3 regions of the Leclercia sp. GHBNCSD genome follow, and region 3 is predicted to be linked to each of the others. Evidence: predicted binding sites of a transcription regulator. Region 3 holds the regulator's gene; each other region holds the start of a gene.
What was found. The regulator PurR, encoded in region 3, represses purine synthesis genes. The targets are predictions, from matches to a motif close to CANGCAAACGTTTGCNTG.
Positions count from the first base shown of each region.

Region 1: a site for PurR is predicted at 4,071-4,088, ahead of galS (HTH-type transcriptional regulator GalS). Genes of this name have one in related genera too.
Region 2: a site for PurR is predicted at 2,148-2,165, ahead of purM (phosphoribosylformylglycinamidine cyclo-ligase). Genes of this name have one in related genera too.

Region 1 is NZ_JBQVYO010000001.1:3,495,748-3,503,776, forward strand. Features, by position in the region: gene fghA (S-formylglutathione hydrolase) at 1-806, opposite strand, end outside; gene ACT3IC_RS16700 (MFS transporter) at 947-2,080, shown strand; gene folE (GTP cyclohydrolase I FolE) at 2,198-2,866, shown strand; gene yeiB (DUF418 domain-containing protein YeiB) at 2,884-4,041, shown strand; gene galS (HTH-type transcriptional regulator GalS) at 4,197-5,219, shown strand; gene mglB (galactose/glucose ABC transporter substrate-binding protein MglB) at 5,511-6,509, shown strand; gene mglA (galactose/methyl galactoside ABC transporter ATP-binding protein MglA) at 6,581-8,029, shown strand, end outside.
Region 2 is NZ_JBQVYO010000001.1:3,232,988-3,241,016, reverse strand. Features, by position in the region: gene upp (uracil phosphoribosyltransferase) at 1-260, opposite strand, end outside; gene ACT3IC_RS15555 (6-phospho-beta-glucosidase) at 518-1,948, opposite strand; gene purM (phosphoribosylformylglycinamidine cyclo-ligase) at 2,227-3,264, shown strand; gene purN (phosphoribosylglycinamide formyltransferase) at 3,261-3,902, shown strand; gene ppk1 (polyphosphate kinase 1) at 4,096-6,156, shown strand; gene ppx (exopolyphosphatase) at 6,160-7,701, shown strand; gene ACT3IC_RS15530 (sensor domain-containing phosphodiesterase) at 7,710-8,029, opposite strand, start outside.
Region 3 is NZ_JBQVYO010000002.1:330,198-338,226, forward strand. Features, by position in the region: gene nemA (alkene reductase) at 1-996, shown strand, start outside; gene gloA (lactoylglutathione lyase) at 1,080-1,487, shown strand; gene rnt (ribonuclease T) at 1,584-2,234, shown strand; gene grxD (monothiol glutaredoxin 4) at 2,279-2,626, opposite strand; gene ACT3IC_RS21945 (C40 family peptidase) at 2,963-3,787, shown strand; gene sodB (superoxide dismutase [Fe]) at 3,910-4,491, shown strand; gene ACT3IC_RS21955 (MFS transporter) at 4,530-5,696, opposite strand; gene cydH (cytochrome bd-I oxidase subunit CydH) at 5,861-5,950, opposite strand; gene purR (HTH-type transcriptional repressor PurR) at 6,247-7,272, shown strand; gene punR (DNA-binding transcriptional activator PunR) at 7,278-8,029, opposite strand, start outside.

The sequences.
Region 1 (8,029 bases), on a different contig from region 3:
AGATGATCTTCAATAAACGACGCAATGAAATAATAGCTGTGATCGTACCCCGGCTGGATACGTAACGTCAGCGGCCAGGCTTTTTGCCGTGCCGCTTCCGCCAGTACGGCTGGCTGGAGCTGGGTCGCCAGGAACTGATCGGCATCGCCCTGATCGATAAGCGTCGGGATCGCCTGTTCCGGCTGGCTGTTCAGCATCAGAGCGCAGCTGTCCCACGCCTGCCAGTTTGCAGCATCCTCACCCAGATAGTGGCTAAAGGCTTTCTGCCCCCACGGCACTTGCGTCGGGTTGACGATTGGCGCAAACGCCGAGACGCTGACATATTTACCCGGGTTTTTCAGCGCCATCACCAACGCACCGTGACCGCCCATCGAATGGCCGCTGATGGCACAGCGATCGGCTACCGCAAACTCCGCCTGGATCAGCGCCGGCAGCTCGTCGCGCAGATAATCATACATCCGGTAATGACGCGCCCACGGCTGCTGGGTGGCGTTCAGGTAGAACCCGGCGCCTTTGCCCAGGTCATACCCGGCATCGTCCGCCACGTCGTCACCGCGCGGGCTGGTATCCGGCATCACCAGGGCGATCCCCAGTTCGGCCGCCACGCGCTGGGCGCCCGCTTTGGTGGTGAAGTTCTCATCATTGCAGGTCAGGCCGGAGAGCCAGTAAAGCACCGGCGGTTTCGCCCCGTCGGTCGCCGGAGGAAGAAAAATGCTGAACGTCATCGCGCAGTTCAGCACCGTGGAGTCGTGACGCCAGCGCTGCTGTCGACCTTCAAAACAGTGGTGCTCTTCGAGCAGTTCCATGCAGGGCTCCTTCAGGAAGGTGAGATCGGGATTGAAAGCCATAATACAGATTATTCAGTAACGTGTGAGCAACTTTCACTTCCGCATTCGCCTCATATCCTGCATCATGAATTTACGAAACTTTAACAATCGGGGTGGTCATGGCGCTGCGTATCGCGCTCAGCGGATTTGTGGTTCTGGTGGTGGCGATGGGAATAGGGCGCTTTGCCTTTACGCCCCAGGTGCCGCTGATGATTACGGCAGGGGAGCTCACCCTGACCAGCGCCGGGCTGGTGGCGGCGATGAACTACCTCGGCTATCTGGCGGGTGCATGGGATGCCATGCGCGCGCACCGCTTCGTTGAAGGACGTTTATGGCTGGGGATCGGGGGCGCAGTGGCGCTGACGCTGCTCTCCGCCGTGGCGGATAATGCGGTGATCCACGGGCTGCTGCGCTTTGTGATTGGCTGCATGAGCGGCTGGTCGATGGTGCTGGTCGCCGCCTGGACCAACGAGCGGCTGGCCCATTATGGCAAGCCGGGCCTGAGTGCCGCGGTGTTTGCCGGGCCGGGGGCGGGGATCGCCTTAAGTGGTCTGCTGGCGGTCTGGATCCAGGCGCAGGCGCTCTCCGCCAGCGCCGCCTGGCAAATCTACGGCCTGCTGGCGCTGGTGCTCGTCGCGCTGGTGGCCCGCTACCTGCCGCGAGCCGGACAGCTGCATCGTCCGGGCACCACGCCGGAGCCGCTGACGCTAACCCGCGATCTGCGCCGTCTGGTCTGGAGCTACAGCCTCGCCGGGTTTGGCTACATCCTCCCGGCGACCTTTCTGTCGCAGATGGCGGCGCTGCGCTTTCCCGGTAGCGCCTTTGCCCAGTTTGTCTGGCCGGTTTTTGGTGTCGCTTCGATGGTGGGGATTGCCCTCAGCATCGCCCTGCGCCACGTCGCGTCGACCCATCGTCGGCTGGCGATCGTGCTCTGGTTGCAGGCGGTAGGGGTGATTGCCGCCTGGCTGATGCCGGGGATGGCTGGGCTTGTGACCGGTGCGCTGCTGGTCGGCGGCGGATTTTTATGTGCGGTGCAGCTCTCGTTGCTCTATGGGCGTGAACTGGCACCGAATCATACGCGTTACATGGCCGGATTACTGACGACCGGCTATGCCATCGGGCAGCTAATTGGCCCGATGACATCGGCACTGTCGAGCTGGCTTACCCATCAGCTTGAGCCTGCGCTGGGCCTTGCCGGTATCGCATTGTTTGTTGCGGGTGGACTGGTCTGGCAGCGTCAGGTTGAAAGGTAACGACAATTGGAATAATTATCGCGGTGAATACTGGATTATGCTCGCCGCCTCGCGCACAATGAGTGCACATTTTGCCCCATGGAGGGCAGAAGAGCGCCACACCTGCAGGAGAAAAGAATGTCATCAATGAGTAAAGAAGCTGCCCTCGTCCATGAAGCGCTGGTAGCACACGGCCTTGAAACGCCGCTGCGCCCACCGGTTCAGGAGATGGACAACGAAACACGTAAAAGTCTTATTTCCGGGCACATGACCGAAATCATGCAGCTGCTCAATCTCGATCTGAGTGATGACAGTCTGATGGAGACGCCGCGTCGCATCGCCAAAATGTATGTCGATGAGATTTTCTCCGGGCTTGATTACGCCAATTTCCCGAAAATTACCGTCATTGAAAACAAAATGAAGGTCGATGAGATGGTGACGGTGCGCGATATCACCCTGACCAGCACCTGCGAGCATCACTTTGTGACCATCGACGGTAAAGCGACCGTGGCCTATATCCCGAAAGACGCGGTGATTGGCCTGTCCAAAATCAACCGTATCGTACAGTTCTTTGCCCAGCGTCCGCAGGTGCAGGAGCGTTTAACCCAGCAGATCCTCATCGCGCTGCAAACGCTGCTGGGCACCAACAACGTGGCGGTATCGATTGATGCGGTACACTACTGCGTGAAAGCGCGTGGCATTCGTGATGCGACCAGCGCCACCACTACCACCTCGCTGGGCGGCCTGTTCAAATCGAGCCAGAATACCCGCCAGGAGTTCCTGCGCGCCGTCCGTCACGTTAGCTAATCGTCAGGGCAGGGTACATGGAAAGAAATGTCACGCTGGATTTCGTTCGTGGCGTCGCGATTCTGGGTATTCTGCTTCTGAATATAAGCGCCTTCGGTTTGCCGAAGGCCGCTTACCTCAATCCCGTCTGGTATGGCGATATCACTCTCCGCGACGCCTGGACATGGGCGATACTGGATCTCTTTGCTCAGGTCAAATTCCTCACCCTGTTTGCGCTGCTGTTCGGGGCAGGTCTTCAGCTGTTACTGAAACGTGGTAAACGCTGGATCCAGGCCCGGCTCTCTCTGCTGGTGCTGTTCGGGTTTATTCATGGGCTGCTGTTCTGGGATGGCGACATTCTGCTGGCCTATGGGCTGGTAGGGCTGATCTGCTGGCGTATCATCCGCGACGCACATGATGTCAAAAATCTCTTCAATACCGGCGTGGTGCTGTTTCTTATCGGCGTGGCTATATTGCTGCTGCTGGGGGTTATCTCCGGCGGCTCGACCAACCGCTCCTGGGTGCCGGATGCGGCGAACCTGCAATATGAGCAGTACTGGAAGCTGGGCGGTGGACTGGAAGCCATCAGCAACCGGGCGGATATGATCGGCAACAGTTTACTGGCGCTCGGCGCACAGTATGGCTGGCAGCTGGCGGGGATGATGCTGATCGGCGCCGCGCTGATGCGTACCGGCTGGCTGAAGGGCGAGTTCAGCCCGCGCCACTATCGCCGTACCGGGATGTGGCTGGTGCTGGTGGGGCTGGCGATCAACCTTCCGGCGGTGATCGCCCAGTGGTATCTGCACTGGGATTATCGCTGGTGCGCATTCCTGTTGCAGGCGCCGCGTGAGCTGAGCGCGCCGTTTCAGACGATTGGTTATGCCGCGCTCATCTACGGTTACTGGCCGCAGCTCTGCCGTTTCAGGCTGGTGACGGCGGTGGCCTGCGTGGGGCGCATGGCGCTCAGCAACTATATTTTACAGACGCTGATCTGTACCGCCCTGTTCTATCAGCTTGGCTTATTTATGAAGTTCGACCGGCTACAGCTGCTGGGCATTGTCCTGCCGGTGTGGCTGGTTAATATTCTATTCTCCGTCCTCTGGCTGCGCCATTTCCGTCAGGGGCCGCTGGAATGGGTATGGCGACAATTGACCATACGTGCGTCAGGCGTTTCATCAAGCCATACATCCGGATAACGATCTGGATCACAATCATTAACAAAACGGATGTAACCGTTTTCATCCTTGTGACCTTCTTCACGTAGTCCTCGCCTTGTCGCTGCCAGAATAGGCACCTTGCTAAACACAGGGGGTGTCTGTGAGTCGCTGCAATCTAAATAAGGGTGGTGAATATGATCACCATTCGTGACGTCGCGCGTCAGGCGGGCGTTTCTGTCGCCACCGTTTCCCGGGTTCTTAACAATAGCGCACTGGTCAGCCCGGAGACGCGTGAATGCGTGATGAAAGCCGTCACGGCGCTGGGCTACCGGCCTAATGCGAACGCCCAGGCGCTGGCGACCCAGGTCAGCGACACCATCGGTGTGGTGGTGATGGACGTGTCAGATGCGTTCTTTGGCGCGCTGGTGAAAGCCGTCGATATGGTGGCGCAGGAGCACCAGAAAAACGTGCTGATCGGCAACAGCTATCACGAGGCGGAAAAAGAGCGCAACGCCATTGAGGTGCTGATTCGTCAACGCTGTAACGCATTGATCGTGCACTCAAAAGCGTTAAGCGATGAGGAACTTTCCGCGCTGATGGAGCAGATCCCCGGCATGGTGCTCATTAACCGCATCGTTCCCGGCTATGCCCACCGCTGCGTCTGCCTCGATAACGTCAGCGGAGCGATGATGGCCACGCGGATGCTAATGAACAACGGGCATCAGCGTATCGGCTATCTGGCCTCCAGCCATCGCATCGAGGACGACGATATGCGCCGGGAAGGCTGGCAGAAAGCGCTGCTGGAACAGGGCATTACGGGGTCGGAAAGCTGGATCGGCACCGGCGCTCCGGACATGCAGGGCGGAGAGGCAGCGATGGTGGAGCTGCTCGGGCGCAACCTGCAGCTGACCGCGGTCTTTGCCTACAACGACAGCATGGCGGCGGGCGCGCTCACGGCGCTGAAAGACAACGGCATTGCGGTGCCGCAGCATCTGTCATTGATTGGTTTTGATGATATTCCGATTGCCCGTTACACGGACCCTCAGCTGACGACGGTTCGCTACCCCATCGCCTCCATGGCCCGGCTGGCCACAGAGCTGGCGTTACAGGGGGCCGCCGGGAAGCTGGATATCAATGCAACACACTGTTTCATGCCAACTTTAGTGCGTCGCCACTCCGTTGCCATTCGGCAAACTGTGGTGCCGATCACTAACTAATAATTCGCCGTGATGTAACCGTTTTCAATTTGTGAGTAAATTCACAGTAACTTAACAATGCGCTGTCTATGATGTCAGCGTTTTAGCAACTGAAACGCTATGTAACGGTGATTAATCACTTTGACCATAGCTGAGGTCCGTTAAACATCCAAAAAAACGCATTCTGGAGCGTTACCGACCAAGGAAGATAGAAATTTTATAAGTGGACTTCGGCCGGCAGTAACGTTTCTTTAACATGTGCCCGCCGAGCGTTATTCACACGAACTACCCTGCATAAAAATCGGAGATATCATGAATAAGAAGGTGTTGACTCTGTCTGCTGTTATGGCAAGCATGCTTTTCGGTGCCGCCGCGCACGCTGCAGATAGCCGTATTGGTGTGACTATCTATAAGTATGACGACAACTTCATGTCCGTTGTGCGTAAGGCAATCGAGAAAGAGGGTACAGGCGCACCAGACGTACAGCTGTTGATGAATGACTCCCAGAATGACCAGTCCAAACAGAACGACCAGATCGACGTTCTGCTGGCGAAAGGCGTAAAAGCTCTGGCAATCAACCTGGTTGACCCGGCAGCAGCAGGCACTGTTATTGAAAAAGCACGCGGCCAGAACGTGCCGGTTGTGTTCTTCAACAAAGAACCTTCCCGCAAAGCGCTGGATAGCTATGACAAAGCCTTCTACGTCGGTACCGACTCCAAAGAATCCGGCATTATTCAGGGCGACCTGATTGCCAAACACTGGGCCGCTAACCCGAACTGGGATCTGAACAAAGACGGTCAGGTACAGTTCGTACTGCTGAAAGGCGAGCCAGGCCACCCGGACGCTGAAGCACGTACCACCTACGTTATCAAAGAGCTGAACGACAAGGGTCTGAAAACCCAGCAGCTGGCTTTAGATACCGCAATGTGGGATACCGCTCAGGCGAAAGACAAGATGGACGCATGGCTGTCCGGCCCGAACGCGAACAAAATTGAAGTGGTTATCGCCAACAACGACGCGATGGCAATGGGTGCGGTAGAAGCTCTGAAAGCACACAACAAATCCTCTATCCCGGTATTTGGTGTGGATGCCCTGCCTGAAGCGCTGGCACTGGTTAAATCTGGCGCAATGGCGGGTACCGTACTGAACGATGCAAACAACCAGGCGAAAGCCACCTTCGATCTGGCGAAAAACCTGGCAGAAGGCAAAGGCGCGGCTGACGGTACTAACTGGAAAATTGACAACAAAGTTGTTCGTGTACCGTACGTTGGCGTAGATCAGGAAAACCTGGCGCAGTTCACCGGTAAATAAGTTATAGCATTCCACTGGGCGCAGTTTCTGCGCCCTTTTATCACGCGACGCGAGGCCGAGAAGGTATAATTATGGTCAGCACAACGACTCAGTCGTCCGGTGAATACTTGTTGGAAATGAGCGGTATCAACAAGTCTTTTCCCGGTGTTAAAGCACTGGATAATGTTAATTTAAAAGTACGGCCTCACTCCATTCACGCCTTAATGGGTGAAAACGGTGCGGGTAAATCAACATTATTGAAATGCTTATTTGGGATCTATCAAAAAGATTCTGGCAGCATTCTTTTTCAGGGGAAAGAGATCGATTTCCATTCCGCCAAAGAGGCGCTGGAAAACGGTATTTCGATGGTTCACCAGGAGCTTAACCTGGTACTTCAGCGTTCTGTTATGGACAATATGTGGCTGGGTCGTTATCCGACCAAAGGCGTATTTGTCGATCAGGACAAAATGTATCGCGACACCAAAGCTATTTTTGATGAACTGGATATTGATATCGATCCGCGCGCGCGCGTCGGTACATTGTCTGTTTCACAAATGCAGATGATCGAAATTGCCAAGGCCTTCTCCTATAACGCCAAAATCGTGATTATGGACGAGCCTACCTCTTCATTAACGGAGAAAGAGGTGAACCACCTGTTCACCATTATCCGTAAACTGAAAGATCGCGGTTGCGGCATCGTTTATATCTCTCACAAAATGGAAGAGATCTTCCAGCTTTGTGATGAAATCACCGTGCTTCGCGACGGGCAGTGGATCGCCACCCAGTCACTGGAAGGGCTGGACATGGACAAGATCATCGCCATGATGGTTGGCCGCTCCCTGAACCAGCGCTTCCCGAACAAAGAGAACAAGCCGGGCGAAGTGATTCTGGAAGTGCGCAACCTGACTTCACTGCGTCAGCCTTCCATTCGCGATGTTTCCTTCGATCTGCATAAAGGGGAGATCCTCGGTATTGCCGGTCTGGTGGGGGCCAAGCGTACCGATATCGTCGAAACGCTGTTTGGCATCCGCGAGAAATCCGCCGGGACCATTACCCTGCACGGTAAAAAGATTAATAACCATAACGCCAACGAAGCTATTAACCACGGCTTTGCGCTGGTGACCGAAGAGCGTCGCTCGACCGGTATTTATGCCTATCTGGATATTAACTTTAACTCCTTAATTTCTAATATTCATAATTATAAAAATAAAATCGGTTTGTTGGATAATTCCCGCATGAAGAGCGATACCCAGTGGGTGATTGACTCCATGCGCGTAAAAACCCCTGGACACCGCACGCAAATTGGCTCGCTTTCCGGTGGTAACCAGCAAAAGGTTATTATTGGACGCTGGTTGTTAACCCAGCCAGAAATTCTGATGCTGGATGAACCAACCCGCGGTATCGACGTTGGTGCAAAATTTGAAATTTATCAGCTGATTGCTGAATTAGCTAAGAAAGATAAAGGGATTATTATTATTTCTTCCGAAATGCCGGAATTGTTAGGGATCACAGATCGTATTCTGGTTATGAGCAATGGTCTC
Region 2 (8,029 bases), on a different contig from region 3:
ACCCCTTCCATCATGCCCAGACCTGCGCGCAGGATTGGCACAACGGTAATTTTTTTGCCTTTGATCTGCTCAACCTGTACCGGGCCGTTCCAGCCTTCGATGGTCACAGTTTCGGTTTCCAGATCGGAGGTTGCTTCATAGGTCAGTAAGCTGCCAACTTCAGAGGCCAGTTCACGAAAGCGCTTAGTGCTGATGTCATGCTCACGCATCAGGCCCAGCTTGTGTTTAACGAGTGGGTGTTTCACTTCCACAATCTTCATTCTCTTTCTCCTTCGGGTGGCAGCCACAAAAAAAATCGCCGGATTATACCGCTTTTTTCGGATAGCGCCATACCCATCTTGCTTGACCGGGATCAACCAAAGTGAATTAGAGTCTGTCAGAGAGTATAAAAGAGACAAAAAAAACCGGCGGGGGATCGCCGGCTTTTGTGCGGGTTTTCGCCCGGCGGCGCTGCGCTTGCACGGGCCTACGGTTTTGTAGGCCGGGTAAGGCGAAGCCGCCACCCGGCAGTGGGCGTTTAAAGCGACTCGCCGTTGCTGGCGATCACCTTCTGATACCAGGCGAACGACCTCTTCTTGCTGCGATTCAGCGTGCCGTTACCTTCGTTGTCTTTATCAACATAGATAAAGCCATAGCGTTTTTTCATCTCGCCCGTTCCGGCAGAGACCAGATCGATACAGCCCCACGGGGTGTAGCCCATCAGATCCACGCCATCTTCCACCACCGCTTTTTTCATCTCACGGATATGGGCGCTGAGATAGTCGATGCGGTACTGGTCATTGACCGTGCCGTCACTCTCCAGCACGTCGATGGCACCAAAACCGTTTTCGACAATAAACAGCGGCAGCTGGTAGTGATCCCAGAACCAGTTCAGGGAGTAACGCAGCCCCACCGGATCAATCTGCCAGCCCCAGTCCGATTTCTGTACATAGGGGTTGGAGACCAGGCTTTTGCTTTCGTCGTAGTCGAGCTGCGGGTTGTCCTCCGTGGCTTTGGTGGCAAACGACATGTAGTAGCTGAAGCCGATGTAATCCACGCAGCCCTGCTTCAGCGCCGCTTTATCCTCTTCGGTAATATCCAGCGCAAAACCGCGACGGGCAAAGTAGTTCAGCAGGTGTTGCGGATAGGCGCCGCGCACGTGCACATCGGTGAACCAGTAGCGGCGGTGCATGGCGTTCATCGCCATCATCATGTCGTTCGGGGCGCAGGTCAGGGGATAGATCGGACACATGGCGATCATGCAGCCAATTTTCAGGGACGGGTTGATGTCGCGTCCGGCTTTTACCGCCAGGGCGCTGGCCACCAGCTCATAGTGCGCCGCCTGGAACATCACCGGCTCGCGATCTTCACCCGGCTGGTACTTCAGCCCGGAGTTGGTAAACGGGGCGAAATCTTCGTGGAAGTTGGCCTGGTTGTTGATCTCGTTAAAGGTCATCCAGTATTTCACTTTGTGCTGATAGCGCTCGAATACCACGCTGGCAAAGCGCACAAAGAAGTCGATCAGTTTGCGGTTACGCCAGCCGCCGTACTCTTTCACCAGGTGATAAGGCATTTCGAAGTGCGAGAGGGTGATCACCGGCTCGATGCCATGCTTCAGGCACTCATCAAACAGATCGTCATAAAACTGGAGCCCCGCCTCGTTAGGCTGCTGTTCATCGCCTTTCGGGAAAATACGCGTCCAGGCTATGGAGGTGCGGAAACATTTAAAGCCCATTTCCGCGAACAGCTGGATGTCATCTTTATACCGGTGATAGAAATCGATGGCTTCATGGTTGGGGTAGTTTTTGCCCGGCAGTACGCCGTCGGTAATTTCGCGGGGGACGCCGTGGGCGCCAGCGGTCATCACATCTGCCACGCTCGTGCCCTTCCCGCCCTCCTGCCAGCCGCCTTCAAGTTGATGCGCCGCCACTGCGCCGCCCCACAGAAAACCCTCTTTGAATCCTGACATGCAATATCCCTCATTCAGCGTTAATTATCGGCAAAAAAGAGTACAGAAACCGGTTTCATTGGAATGATGTGCATTCACTGGCAGGGTTGCAAGAATAAGAATGTACCCGGTTTCATTTTCGTGAACGGGTTCAAGTTTGTATGCTAAGGGGCGATTTTTACTCGATTTTCAGGCGCACGATTTTCTGTTGCAGAATGGGCTCGCAAACGTTTGCCTGGACTGTTAGAATTGCGCCGATTTTTCTTATATCGCAATGCAATCGCGTGGGGACTTGAGCCGTGACCAACAAAACTTCTCTCAGCTACAAAGATGCCGGTGTAGATATTGACGCAGGTAATGCGCTGGTTGACCGTATCAAAGGGGTAGTTAAAAAAACCCGCCGCCCGGAAGTGATGGGAGGTCTGGGAGGATTCGGCGCACTGTGCGCGCTGCCGCAAAAATACCGTGAACCGGTTCTGGTCTCAGGCACCGACGGCGTGGGCACCAAGCTGCGTCTGGCGATGGATCTGAAACGCCACGACACCATCGGCGTTGACCTGGTTGCGATGTGCGTGAACGACCTGGTGGTTCAGGGCGCTGAGCCGCTGTTCTTCCTCGACTACTACGCGACCGGCAAGCTGGACGTCGACACCGCAGCCAGCGTCATCAGCGGTATCGCCGAAGGCTGTTTGCAGTCAGGCTGTGCACTGGTGGGCGGTGAAACCGCTGAAATGCCGGGCATGTACCACGGCGACGATTACGACGTGGCTGGCTTCTGCGTGGGCGTTGTCGAAAAATCAGAGATCATTGACGGCAGCAAAGTGGCCGACGGCGACGTGCTGATTGCGCTGGGCTCCAGTGGCCCGCACTCTAACGGCTACTCTCTGGTGCGCAAAATTGTTGAAGTGAGCGGCTGCGACCCTCTCACCACCGAGCTGGAAGGTAAACCGCTGGCCGATCACCTGCTCGAACCGACCCGCATCTACGTGAAATCCATTCTGGCGCTGATTGAGAATGTGGACGTTCACGCGATTGCCCACCTGACCGGCGGCGGCTTCTGGGAAAACATTCCGCGCGTCCTGCCGGATAACACCCAGGCGGTGATCGACGCATCCTCCTGGCAGTGGCCTGCGGTATTTAACTGGCTGCAGGATGCCGGTAACGTCAGCGATCATGAGATGTATCGCACCTTCAACTGCGGCGTGGGGATGGTTATCGCCCTGCCGGCAAGCGAAGTGGACAATGCCCTGGCGCTGCTGCAGGCGAAAGGTGAAAACGCGTGGAAAATCGGTATCATCAAAGCATCTGATTCCGAACAGCGTGTGGTCATTGAATGAAAAATATAGTGGTGCTCATTTCCGGTAACGGAAGTAATTTGCAGGCTATCATCGATGCCTGCAAACAGAAGAAGATCAACGGCACCCTCCGCGCAGTATTCAGTAACAAGGCCGATGCATACGGCCTTGAGCGTGCCCGCCTCGCGGGCATTGCCACGCATGCGCTCAGCGCTGCCCAGTTTGCCAGCCGCGAGGCGTTTGACCGCGAATTGGTGCAGGAGATTGACGCCTACGCCCCGGATGTGGTGGTGCTGGCCGGCTACATGCGGATCTTAAGCCCGGCGTTTGTCGCGCACTATGCCGGACGTCTGCTCAATATCCACCCCTCCCTGCTGCCTAAATATCCTGGCCTGAATACCCACCGTCAGGTGCTGGACAACGGCGATGAGGAGCACGGCACCTCGGTCCATTTCGTTACTGACGAACTGGACGGCGGCCCGGTGATCCTGCAGGCGAAAGTGCCGGTGTTTGAAGGCGACAGTGAAGAGGAGGTGACCGCCCGGGTGCAGGCTCAGGAGCACGCTATCTACCCGCTGGTGGTGAGCTGGTTCGTTGAAGGCCGTCTTGAAATGCGCGACGGCGCCGCCTGGCTGGATGGCGCGCCGTTACCCCCGCAAGGTCACGCGGCGGAAGAGTAAACTTTTGCCGGGTGGCGCTATCGCTTACCCGGCCTACAGCACCTTTTGCCCCGCCAACTCTCTATTATCCCTCAAGAAAAAATTTAACTGTCATACTTTTCTGACACAGTTGGACATATTGTGGAAATGCTCGCCATAATAAAGGCGAGACGGATTTACCACGTCCTGTGATTGAACTGGAGTGTGAGTAGTAATGGGTCAGGAAAAGTTATACATCGAGAAAGAGCTAAGCTGGTTAGCGTTCAACGAGCGCGTGCTTCAGGAAGCGGCCGACAAAAGTAACCCGCTGATTGAGCGCATGCGTTTTCTGGGGATTTACTCCAATAATCTGGATGAATTCTATAAAGTGCGTTTCGCTGAACTGAAGCGTCGAATCATCATTAGCGAAGAGCAGGGTTTAAACTCGAATTCGCGTCATCTGCTTGGCAAGATCCAGTCCCGGGTACTGAAAGCCGACCAGGAATTTGACAGCCTGTATAACGAACTGCTGCTGGAGATGGCGCGTAATCAAATCTTCCTGATTAACGAGCGTCAGCTCTCGGTTAACCAGCAGAGCTGGCTGCGTCACTATTTCAAACAGTATCTGCGCCAGCACATCACCCCGATTCTGATTAACCGCGAAACCGATCTGGTGCAGTTCCTGAAAGATGACTACACCTACCTGGCGGTGGAGATTATCCGCGGCGACAGCATCCGCTATGCGCTGCTGGAAATCCCGTCAGACAAGGTGCCGCGCTTCGTCAACCTGCCACCGGAAACGCCGCGCCGCCGCAAGCCGATGATCCTGCTGGATAACATCCTGCGCTACTGCCTGGACGATATCTTCAAAGGGTTCTTCGACTACGATGCGCTGAACGCCTATTCCATGAAGATGACCCGCGATGCCGAGTATGACCTGGTGCACGAGATGGAGGCCAGCCTGATGGAGCTGATGTCATCCAGCCTCAAGCAGCGTCTGACGGCGGAGCCGGTGCGCTTTGTCTATCAGCGCGATATGCCCGATGCCATGGTTGATATGCTGCGCGAAAAGCTGACCATCTCCCGCTATGACTCCATCGTGCCGGGCGGTCGCTATCATAATTTCAAAGACTTTATCGGCTTCCCAAACGTCGGCAAGGCCAACCTGGTGAACAAGCCGCTGCCCCGCCTGCGCCATATCTGGTTTGATAAGTTCCGTAACGGCTTCGACGCCATTCGCGAGCGCGATGTCCTGCTCTACTATCCGTACCACACTTTTGAGCATGTACTGGAGCTGATGCGGCAGGCGTCGTTCGACCCCAACGTGCTGGCGATTAAAATCAACATCTACCGCGTGGCGAAAGATTCCCGCATTATCGATGCGATGATCCACGCTGCCCACAACGGCAAAAAAGTGACCGTGGTGGTGGAGTTGCAGGCGCGTTTCGATGAAGAGGCCAACATCCACTGGGCCCGTCGTCTGACCGAAGCGGGCGTACACGTGATCTTCTCGGCCCCTGGGTTGAAGATCCACGCCAAGCTGTTCCTCATCTCCCGTAAAGAGGGTGATGATGTGGTGCGTTATGCCCACATCGGCACCGGTAACTTCAACGAGAAGACCGCGCGCATCTATACCGACTACTCGCTGTTGACCGCCGATGCGCGGATCACCAACGAGGTGCGTCGGGTCTTCAACTTTATTGAAAACCCCTATCGTCCGGTTAATTTCGACTATCTGCTGGTCTCCCCGCAGAACTCCCGTCGTCTGCTGTATGACATGATCGACCGCGAGATCGCCAACGCGCAAAACGGCCAGCCGGCCGGCATTACGCTTAAGCTCAACAACCTGGTCGATAAAGGACTGGTGGATCGCCTGTATGCCGCCTCCAGTTCGGGAGTTCAGGTTAATCTGCTGATCCGCGGCATGTGCTCGCTGATCCCCGATCTTGAGGGCATCAGTGAAAATATTCGCGTCATCAGCATCGTCGATCGCTATCTTGAGCACGATCGGATCTATATTTTTGAGAATGGCGGCGATAAACGCGTTTACCTCTCTTCCGCCGACTGGATGACGCGAAACATCGATTACCGGATTGAAGTGGCGGCACCGCTGCTCGATCCGCGGCTGAAGCAACAAATTCTTGATATTATCGACCTGTTGTTAAGTGATACTGTAAAAGCACGTTATGTCGATAAAGAACTGAGTAACCGCTATGTGCCGCGCGGCAATCGCCGTAAAGTACGGGCACAGCTGGCGATTTACGACTATATCAAATCACTCGAGCAATCCGATTAACCTATGCCGATAAACGATAAGACCCCACGACCGCAGGAGTTTGCTGCGGTCGACCTTGGTTCTAACAGCTTCCACATGGTCATCGCCCGTGAGGTGGATGGCGCAATGCAGATCATCGGTCGTCTGAAGCAGCGCGTCCACCTGGCTGATGGCCTGGATGCGAACAATATGCTCAGCGAAGAGGCGATGGAGCGCGGGCTGAACTGCCTGTCGCTGTTTGCCGAACGCCTGCAGGGTTTCACCCCGTCGAGCGTCTGCATTGTCGGAACGCATACCCTGCGCCAGGCCGCAAACGCGACGGAATTTTTAAAGCGCGCGGAAAAGGTGATCCCCTACCCTATCGAAATCATTTCGGGTAACGAAGAAGCCCGTCTGATTTTTATGGGCGTGGAACATACGCAACCTGAAAAAGGCCGCAAGCTGGTGATTGATATTGGCGGCGGCTCGACGGAGCTGGTGATCGGCGAAAACTTTGAGCCGCATCTGGTCGAAAGCCGCCGGATGGGCTGCGTCAGCTTTGCCCAACTCTATTTCCCCGGCGGGGCGATCAGCCGGGAGAACTTCCAGCGCGCGCGGATGGCCGCGGTACAGAAGCTGGAGTCCCTCGCCTGGCAATACCGTCTGCAGGGCTGGAACGTGGCGCTTGGCGCCTCGGGTACGATCAAAGCGGCACACGAAGTGCTGGTGGAGATGGGCGAAAAAGATGGCTTTATTACCCCTGAGCGTCTGACCAGGCTGATGGAAGAGGTGCTCAAGCATAAGAGCTTTACCGCCCTCAGCCTGCCGGGTCTCTCCGAAGAGCGCAAAGCGGTGTTTGTGCCGGGTCTGGCGATCCTGTGTGGCGTGTTCGATGCGCTGGCGATCCGCGAGCTGCGTCTTTCCGACGGCGCGCTGCGCGAAGGGGTACTCTATGAGATGGAAGGCCGTTTCCGTCATCAGGATATTCGCAGCCGCACCGCGCAGAGCCTGGCCAACCAGTACAATATTGACCGCGAACAGGCCAGACGCGTGCTGGAAACCACGACCCAAATGTATGAGCAGTGGGAAGCCCAGAACCCGAAACTGGCGCATCCGCAGCTGGCGGCTCTGCTCAAATGGGCGGCGATGCTGCATGAAGTGGGGCTCAATATCAACCACAGCGGGATGCACCGCCATTCGGCCTACATTCTGCAACACAGCGACCTGCCAGGCTTCAACCAGGAGCAGCAGACCATGATGGCCTCGCTGGTGCGCTATCATCGTAAAGCCGTTAAGCTGGATGAGCTGCCGCGCTTTACGCTGTTCAAGAAAAAACAGTTCCTGCCGTTGATCCAGCTGTTACGTCTGGGCGTGCTGCTGAACAACCAGCGCCAGGCGACGACAACGCCACCTACGCTGACGCTCACCACGGACGATAACCACTGGACGCTGAGTTTCCCGCATGACTGGTTTAGCCAGAATGCGCTGGTCTTGCTGGATCTGGAAAAAGAGCAACAGTACTGGAGCGCCGTCACCGGCTGGTGCCTGAAAATTGAAGAAGAGCACTCCCCGCACGTCGCCGCGTAATCTTCCCGTCAGGCGCTCATACCGAGCGCCTCACCCCTAAGCAGACTCTCCAGCGGCACAGGTTTGCCAATCAAATAGCCCTGAAAATAGTCAATGCCCAGCGCTTCAGCCGCATGGCGGATCTCTTCGCTTTCAACATACTCCGCCACCACCAGCATCTTTTTCATCCGCGCAAGATGACAGATCGAAGCGACAATCTGGTAATCCAGACTATTGCTGACGATGTTACGAATAAAGCTGCCGTCGATCTTCAGAATATCGGCATCCACGTTTTTCAAGCGCGCATAGCTGGCGTAGCCGGTACCAAAATCATCTATGGCAATCCGGC
Region 3 (8,029 bases):
GGCGATATCCCAACGCCGCTGATGGGCGAATACTATCGCCAGCGTGTCAGCGCGGGACTGATCATCTCCGAAGCCACGCAAATTTCTGCTCAGGCAAAAGGTTATGCCGGCGCCCCTGGCCTGCACAGCCCGGAGCAGATCGCGGCGTGGAAGAAAATCACCGACGGCGTGCATGCTGAAGATGGCCGCATCGCGGTTCAGCTGTGGCACACTGGCCGTATCTCCCACAGCAGCATCCAGCCTGGCGGTCAGGCGCCGGTATCTGCCTCTGCGATCAATGCGGGGACCCGCACCTCCCTGCGCGATGAGAATGGCAACGCCATTCGCGTTGACACCACCACGCCACGTGCGCTGGAGCTGGACGAGATCCCGGGGATCGTGAACGATTTCCGCCAGGCCGTCGCCAATGCCCGCGAAGCTGGTTTCGATCTGGTTGAACTGCACGGGGCCCACGGCTATCTGCTGCACCAGTTCCTGTCGCCTTCCTCTAACCAGCGTACTGACCAGTATGGCGGCAGCGTTGAGAATCGCGCCCGTCTGGTGCTTGAGGTGATTGATGCGGTTTCTGCAGAGTGGAGCGCGGATCGCATTGGTATTCGCGTCTCGCCAATCGGTTCTTTCCAGAACGTGGATAACGGCCCGAACGAAGAAGCCGACGCGCTGTACCTGATCGAAGAGCTGGCAAAACGCGGCATCGCTTATCTGCACATGTCCGAGCCAGACTGGGCTGGCGGCGAGCCATACACCGATGCCTTCCGTCAGAAAGTGCGCGACCGCTTCCCGGGCGTGATCATCGGTGCCGGGGCTTATACACCGGAGAAAGCCGAAGATCTGATTAACAAAGGGCTGATCGATGCCGTGGCCTTTGGCCGCGCCTATATCGCCAACCCGGACCTGGTGGCTCGCCTGCAGCGCAAAGCCGAGCTGAACCCGCAGCGTCCGGAGAGCTTCTACGGCGGCGGCGCGGAAGGTTACACCGATTATCCCTCTTTATAAGCCCCCGCATTGATAGCGGCGACACTTCGCCGCTATACTAAAACATCGTTTCTGTTCAAGATGATAAAAGCTAAGAGGATAATATGCGCCTACTTCACACCATGCTGCGCGTTGGCGATCTGCAACGTTCCATCGAGTTTTACACTAACGTGCTGGGCATGACCCTGCTGCGCACCAGCGAAAACCCGGAATACAAATACTCCCTGGCCTTTGTCGGTTATGGCCCGGAGAGCGACGAAGCGGTTATCGAACTCACCTATAACTGGGGTGTGGATAGCTACGAGCTGGGTACAGCCTACGGTCATATCGCCCTGGAGGTGGATAACGCGGCAGAAGCCTGCGAGCGGATCCGCAGCAACGGCGGTAACGTGACCCGTGAAGCGGGTCCGGTTAAGGGCGGCACCACCGTGATCGCCTTCGTTGAAGATCCGGACGGTTATAAAATCGAACTGATCGAAGCCAAAGACGCCGGTCGCGGTCTGGGCAACTGATCCTGACGGGCGCGCCATGCGCCCGTTGTTTTACTGCATCTCGCCTCAAAATTTGCCATAATACGCACTGCTTTTTTCCCCTTGTAAGAGATCCAGATGTCCGATAACGCTCAACTTACCGGTCTGTGCGACCGTTTTCGTGGTTTTTATCCTGTCGTGATTGATGTCGAAACCGCTGGATTTAACGCCAAAACCGATGCGCTGTTGGAAATTGCCGCCATCACGTTGAAGATGGATGAACAGGGCAATTTGCTGCCGGATACCACGCTGCATTTTCACGTTGAACCCTTTGAAGGGGCGAACCTGCAGCCTGAGGCGCTGGCATTTAATGGCATTGATCCGCATAACCCGCTGCGTGGGGCAGTGAGTGAATATGACGCGCTGCATGCCATCTTTAAAATGGTGCGCAAGGGCATGAAAGAGCAGAACTGTAATCGCGCGATCATGGTGGCGCACAATGCTACCTTCGATCACAGCTTTATGATGGCTGCCGCCGAGCGCGCGTCGCTGAAACGTAATCCGTTCCACCCGTTTGTGACCTTCGATACCGCGGCCTTAAGCGGGCTGGCGCTGGGGCAAACCGTGCTGTCGAAAGCCTGTATTACCGCCGGTATCGATTTTGACGGCACACAGGCGCACTCCGCCCTGTACGATACCGAACGCACGGCGGAACTGTTTTGCGAAATCGTTAACCGCTGGAAGCGTCTCGGCGGCTGGCCGCTGCCAGATGTTGGCAACAACGCATAAAAAAAGCGACCGGAAGGTCGCTTTTTTATTTACCGTGCGCGAGATTACTCGGCGCCTGGCTCTTCAGATTTGTACTTCGCAGCCGTCTCTTTGATCAGCTGCTGCAGTTCGCCGCGCTGATACATCTCAATCAGGATGTCGCAACCGCCAACCAGTTCACCGTCAACCCACAGCTGCGGGAAGGTCGGCCAGTTAGCGTATTTTGGCAGCTCAGCGCGGATATCCGGGTTCTGCAGAATATCAACGTAAGCAAAACGTTCGCCACAGGCAGAGAGCGCCTGCACCGCCTGAGCGGAGAAACCACAGCTAGGCAGTTTCGGAGAACCTTTCATGTACAGCAGGATCGGGTTTTCAGCAATCTGCTGCTGAATTTTTTCAATAGTAGTGCTCATGTCTTGCTTCCTTTTACTTCTGTTACGGCAATAGTCTGACATTGTAGCGTTTCAGGCCGACTACGGAAAATAACATTTTCGTCACGTACAGGATTTTACCGCGCGTGACGTAAAGTTGCATTGTAAAACTACCTTATCCCGTTCCCCCCTGCGTCTTTGCTCAGCGAATGTACAGATCAACCGGTTGAAATTCTGTTTTTTTGCACTTGCTAACGAAACGCAGTTTTAGATGCAAAAAGTTTATTAACGCAGGGGCTTTTTATAGATTAGAATCGACAAGTTTTGTAAATCAGACGCAGGATAATTTATATCCAGCTATTACCAGGGGAATGCCCAGTGGCGCGAATAAATAAATTCTCGATCACGCTCTGTGCTTTGCTGTTTTCATCTCTCACCTTCACGCCGGTGGCAAACGCCTCAGAGCAGGCGCGGCCTTCTGCCGCCCACAAAACGCATCTGGCAAAAGCCACCGAACCGAAGAAAAAAAGCAGCAGCGGCAAAACCACGAAGAAAGAGAGCACCAGCAAAAAAAGCACCGCCAGTAAAAAGAGCAGCAGCAAAAAAAGCAGCCTCGCTAAAACACAGCCAGCCACCTCCAGTAAGAAAAGCAAAAATTCCTCCCGCAGCGCGCCCCGTACAACTCAAACCGCTTCGCGCGTTGTGACAGAAAAATGTACTTCCCGTAAAGGCCATAAAGCGCAGTGCGTGAAAACCAGCAAGACCACGACCCTTGCCGAAGCGCATAAAGTCCGGGTGCAAAAAGCGCAGAAAACGGCGCTAAATAAGCTAATGGGCCAGATTGGTAAACCGTATCGCTGGGGCGGCAGCTCACCGCGTACCGGTTTCGACTGCAGCGGCCTGGTCTATTACGCCTATAAAGATCTGGTTAAGTTCCGCATTCCGCGTACCGCCAACGAAATGTACCATCTGCGTGACGCCTCCCCGGTGGATCGCGGTGAGCTCGAAAGCGGCGATCTGGTGTTCTTCCGCACCCAGGGTCGCGGCACCGCCGATCACGTTGGTGTCTACGTTGGCAACGGCAAATTTATTCAGTCGCCGCGTACCGGCCAGGATATTCAGCTCACCTCCCTGAGCGAAGAGTACTGGCAGCGCCATTACGTTGGCGCTCGCCGCGTGATGAAGCCCAGCACGCTGCGTTAACCCCCTGCCCCGCGGGTAAGCCTGCGGGGTAAGTTCCTCTTTTGTAGGGTCTTTCAATTTGCTACTCTATCCTTACATTCAATATGGTTATTGGATGGTTCACTATAATAAGGAGAGAAGCAATGTCGTTTGAATTACCTGCATTACCGTATGCAAAAGACGCTCTGGCCCCGCATATTTCTGCGGAAACCCTGGAGTACCACTACGGCAAACATCACCAGACCTATGTCACCAACCTGAATAACCTGATCGCCGGCACCCCATTTGAAGGGAAAACCCTGGAAGAGATCGTGCGTAGTTCTGAGGGCGGTATCTTCAATAACGCCGCGCAGGTGTGGAACCACACCTTCTACTGGCACTGCCTGGCGCCTCAGGCCGGTGGTGAACCGACGGGTGATCTGGCTGACGCCATCATCGCCACCTTTGGTAGCTTTGCGGAATTTAAAGCGAAGTTTACCGACGCCGCGGTGAAAAACTTTGGCGCGGGCTGGACCTGGCTGGTGAAAGAGGCGGACGGGAAACTGGCCATCGTTTCCACGTCCAATGCGGGCACGCCGTTGACCAGCAACGCTACCCCACTGTTAACGGTGGATGTATGGGAACACGCTTACTACATCGATTACCGTAATGCGCGCCCGAACTACCTCGAGCACTTCTGGGCGCTGGTAAACTGGGAATTTGTTGCGAAGAACTTCGCGGCATAACGAAAAACGCAGAAGGCCGGGCCTTCTGCGTTTTGGTCTTATTCGGCGGCACAAACCGGTTCAGGTTGTTTTCTGTCGGCCATTAGCACCAGCAGAAGCCCCAGCGCGGCAATGATGGCCCCCATCACCGGAACAAAGCTGTACCCCAGCCCGCCGGAGATCACCGCACCACCCGCCGCCGCACCCAGCGCATTCCCCAGGTTAAACGCTCCGATATTGACGGAAGAGGATAACCCTGGCGCATCGCTTGCCACCCGCATCACACGCATTTGCAGCGGCGGTACCACCGCAAAGGTCGCCATTCCCCATACCACCATCGCGAACGCCGCCCCCACTTCATTACGTGCCAGCCACGGGATCGCCACCATAATCGCGATCAGCAGCAGTAGAAAGCCTTTCAGGGTGCCGCTTACGGAGCGGTCCGCCAGCTTGCCGCCCAGGAAGTTGCCGAGGGAGAAACCGACGCCAATCAGCACCAGCATCGCGGTAACAAAAGCAGGCGTCGCCTGGTTAATGTCATGCAGAACGGGCGCAATGTAGGTGTAGAGGGTGAACATTGCCCCAGCACCGAGAACCGTGGTCAGTAAGGCGGAAAGCACCTGCGGGCGCATCAGCACCGCCAGTTCTTTACGCACATCCGGCTTTTCGCCCGCGCCACCCGCAGGGAGGGAGAAGAAGAGCGCGACCATCGAGACCACGCCCAAAAGCGCCGTCGCCAGGAAGGACATCCGCCAGCCGATGGCTTCGCCCATCCACGTTGCGGCGGGTACGCCGCCAATATTGGCGATGGTGAGACCCATAAACATGGTTGCTACGGCGCTGGCCTGTTTATGCTTCGGCACTACGCTTGCGGCGACCACCGACCCGAGGCCAAAGAAGGCGCCGTGATTGAGGCTGGTCAAAATACGCGACAGCATCAGGGTGGTGTAATCCGGGGAGAGCGCCGACAGCACGTTACCGACGGTAAAGATCGCCATCAGGAAGATCAGCGCATTACGACGGCCGCGATGGGAAAGCAGCAAGGTCATCAGCGGTGCCCCTACCATTACGCCGATAGCGTAGGCGCTGATTAACATGCCCGCAGCGGGAATAGAGACATCCACACCCCGGGCGATAACCGGTAGCAGTCCCATTGGAGAAAACTCGGTGGTGCCGATGCCAAATGCGCCAATGGCCAGGGCCAGCAGCGGAAAATTGATTTTCATACTTCAACTCCGGATACCGTGTCGTCAGGCGACACAGAACAATGAAGGCGAAAGCATGACATCAATCACAAAAAATGAGAAGTTAACAATTTGGCAAAAGATTTTTGCCGGACGCGTAACAATAGCAGAAGGGAGACGAGGGAGCGTTAGCTCCCTCGCAAATATCAGTGCAGCGCAGCCGTAAGACCGCTGGCAACGATCAGACCCAGAACAATAACGGTGGTAATCAGCGAAAACTTAAGATCGGTACTCATCAATTTTTCTCCTTTTAATCACCCTACGAAGAGTGAGCTTGCTCATTTTTGCACAGTTCAGGGTAAAAATCTTGCTGGATTTAGATTGATATCGATTTTTACTCTTCCCCTTTTGGTCAAGATCAGCCAAAATTCCACGCTAAATTTATTAGCGTACCGGCCATTGACCCCCTCCTGACGTCCTGTGTCGTTTTCCCGGCGTACCGCAATTCAAATTGCGCAATTAGGGCGAGTGAAGGCAAACGTTTACCTATTGGTTTTTCAGGAGCTTAAGATATGGTCTGGAGTGACATCTGATGGCAACAATTAAAGACGTAGCGAAACGCGCAAACGTTTCCACTACAACCGTATCACATGTTATTAACAAAACCCGCTTTGTGGCGGAAGAGACGCGTAACAACGTCTGGGCAGCGATCAAAGAGCTGCACTATTCTCCGAGCGCCGTCGCCCGTAGTCTGAAGGTGAACCACACCAAATCGATCGGCCTGCTGGCGACCAGCAGCGAAGCCCCCTACTTCGCAGAAATTATTGAAGCGGTAGAGAAAAACTGCTTCCAGAAAGGTTACACCCTGATCCTCGGCAACGCCTGGAACAGCCTGGAGAAGCAGCGGGCCTATCTGTCAATGATGGCGCAAAAGCGCGTCGACGGCCTGCTGGTAATGTGCTCGGAATACCCGGAGCCGCTGCTGAAGATGCTGGAAGAGTATCGCAATATCCCGATGGTGGTGATGGACTGGGGCGAAGCGAAAGCGGACTTCACCGACTCGGTCATTGATAACGCCTTTGAAGGTGGCTACATGGCAGGACGTTATCTGATCGAACGCGGGCATCGCGATATCGGCGTCATCCCGGGCGCGCTGGAGCGCAACACCGGTGCCGGTCGTCTGGCCGGTTTTATGAAAGCGATGGAAGAAGCCTTAATCACGGTGCCGGAAAACTGGATCGTCCAGGGCGACTTTGAGCCGGAGTCCGGCTATCGCGCCATGCAGCAGATCCTCTCCCAGACGCCGCGTCCGACCGCTATTTTCTGCGGCGGCGATGTTATGGCGATGGGTGCCCTGTGTGCCGCTGACGAGATGGGCCTGCGCGTTCCGCAGGACGTTTCGCTGATCGGGTATGATAACGTGCGCAACGCCCGTTTCTTCACCCCGGCGCTGACCACCATCCACCAGCCAAAAGATTCGCTGGGCGAGACCGCCTTCAACATGCTGCTCGACCGTATCGTCAATAAACGTGAAGAGTCGCAGTCCATTGAAGTGCATCCGCGTTTGATCGAACGCCGCTCCGTCGCCGATGGCCCGTTCCGCGACTACCGCCGTTGATCCGCTCAGGGAGCCAGTACCTCTGGCTCCCGCAACCACTCCCTGTTCATCGTTTCACTGTCCCCCAGATAATCCAGCAGCCACGCCAGCGCCGGTGACATGTCGTTTTGTTGCCAGGTGAGGCAGCAGGCCGCATCCGGGAAGGGGTTTTCCAGCGTCAGCTCCACCCATTTGCCACTGTCTATCCAGGGCCGGGCAAAATGGACCGGCACCATCCCCACGCACAGCCCGGCCGACAGGCAGGTCGCAGAGGATTCCCAGTCCGGGGTGACGATCCGCCGCTGGTTATCCAGCAGCCAGGTGATCCGTTTCGGCAGCGAGCGGGAGGTATCTTCCCGCACCAGCGACGGCCAGTTGCGCAGGGTATCATCGCTGAGCGGGCCGGGAAGCGCGGCCAGCGGATGGTGGCTCGCCACCACGCAGACCCAGCTCAGCATCCCCATATCGCGAAACGCGTAGCGCCCCCCCACCGGTATCGCCTGGGTCGCGCCGATCGCCATCTCCACCCTGCCATCCGCCAGCGCATCCCAGACACCGTTAAAGACCTCCTGGGAGACACGCAGCTCAACGTCAGCGAAGTGGCGATAAAAGTCGACGATCATCTGGCGGGTGCGCTCGGGACGAACGATGTTATCCACCGCAATGGAGATATGCCCGCGCCAGCCGTTGGCAATCTGCTGACACTGTTCGCGGGTGATCTGCATTTTTTTGATAACAGAACGCCCCTCCTTCAGAAACCACAGCCCGGCAGGCGTCA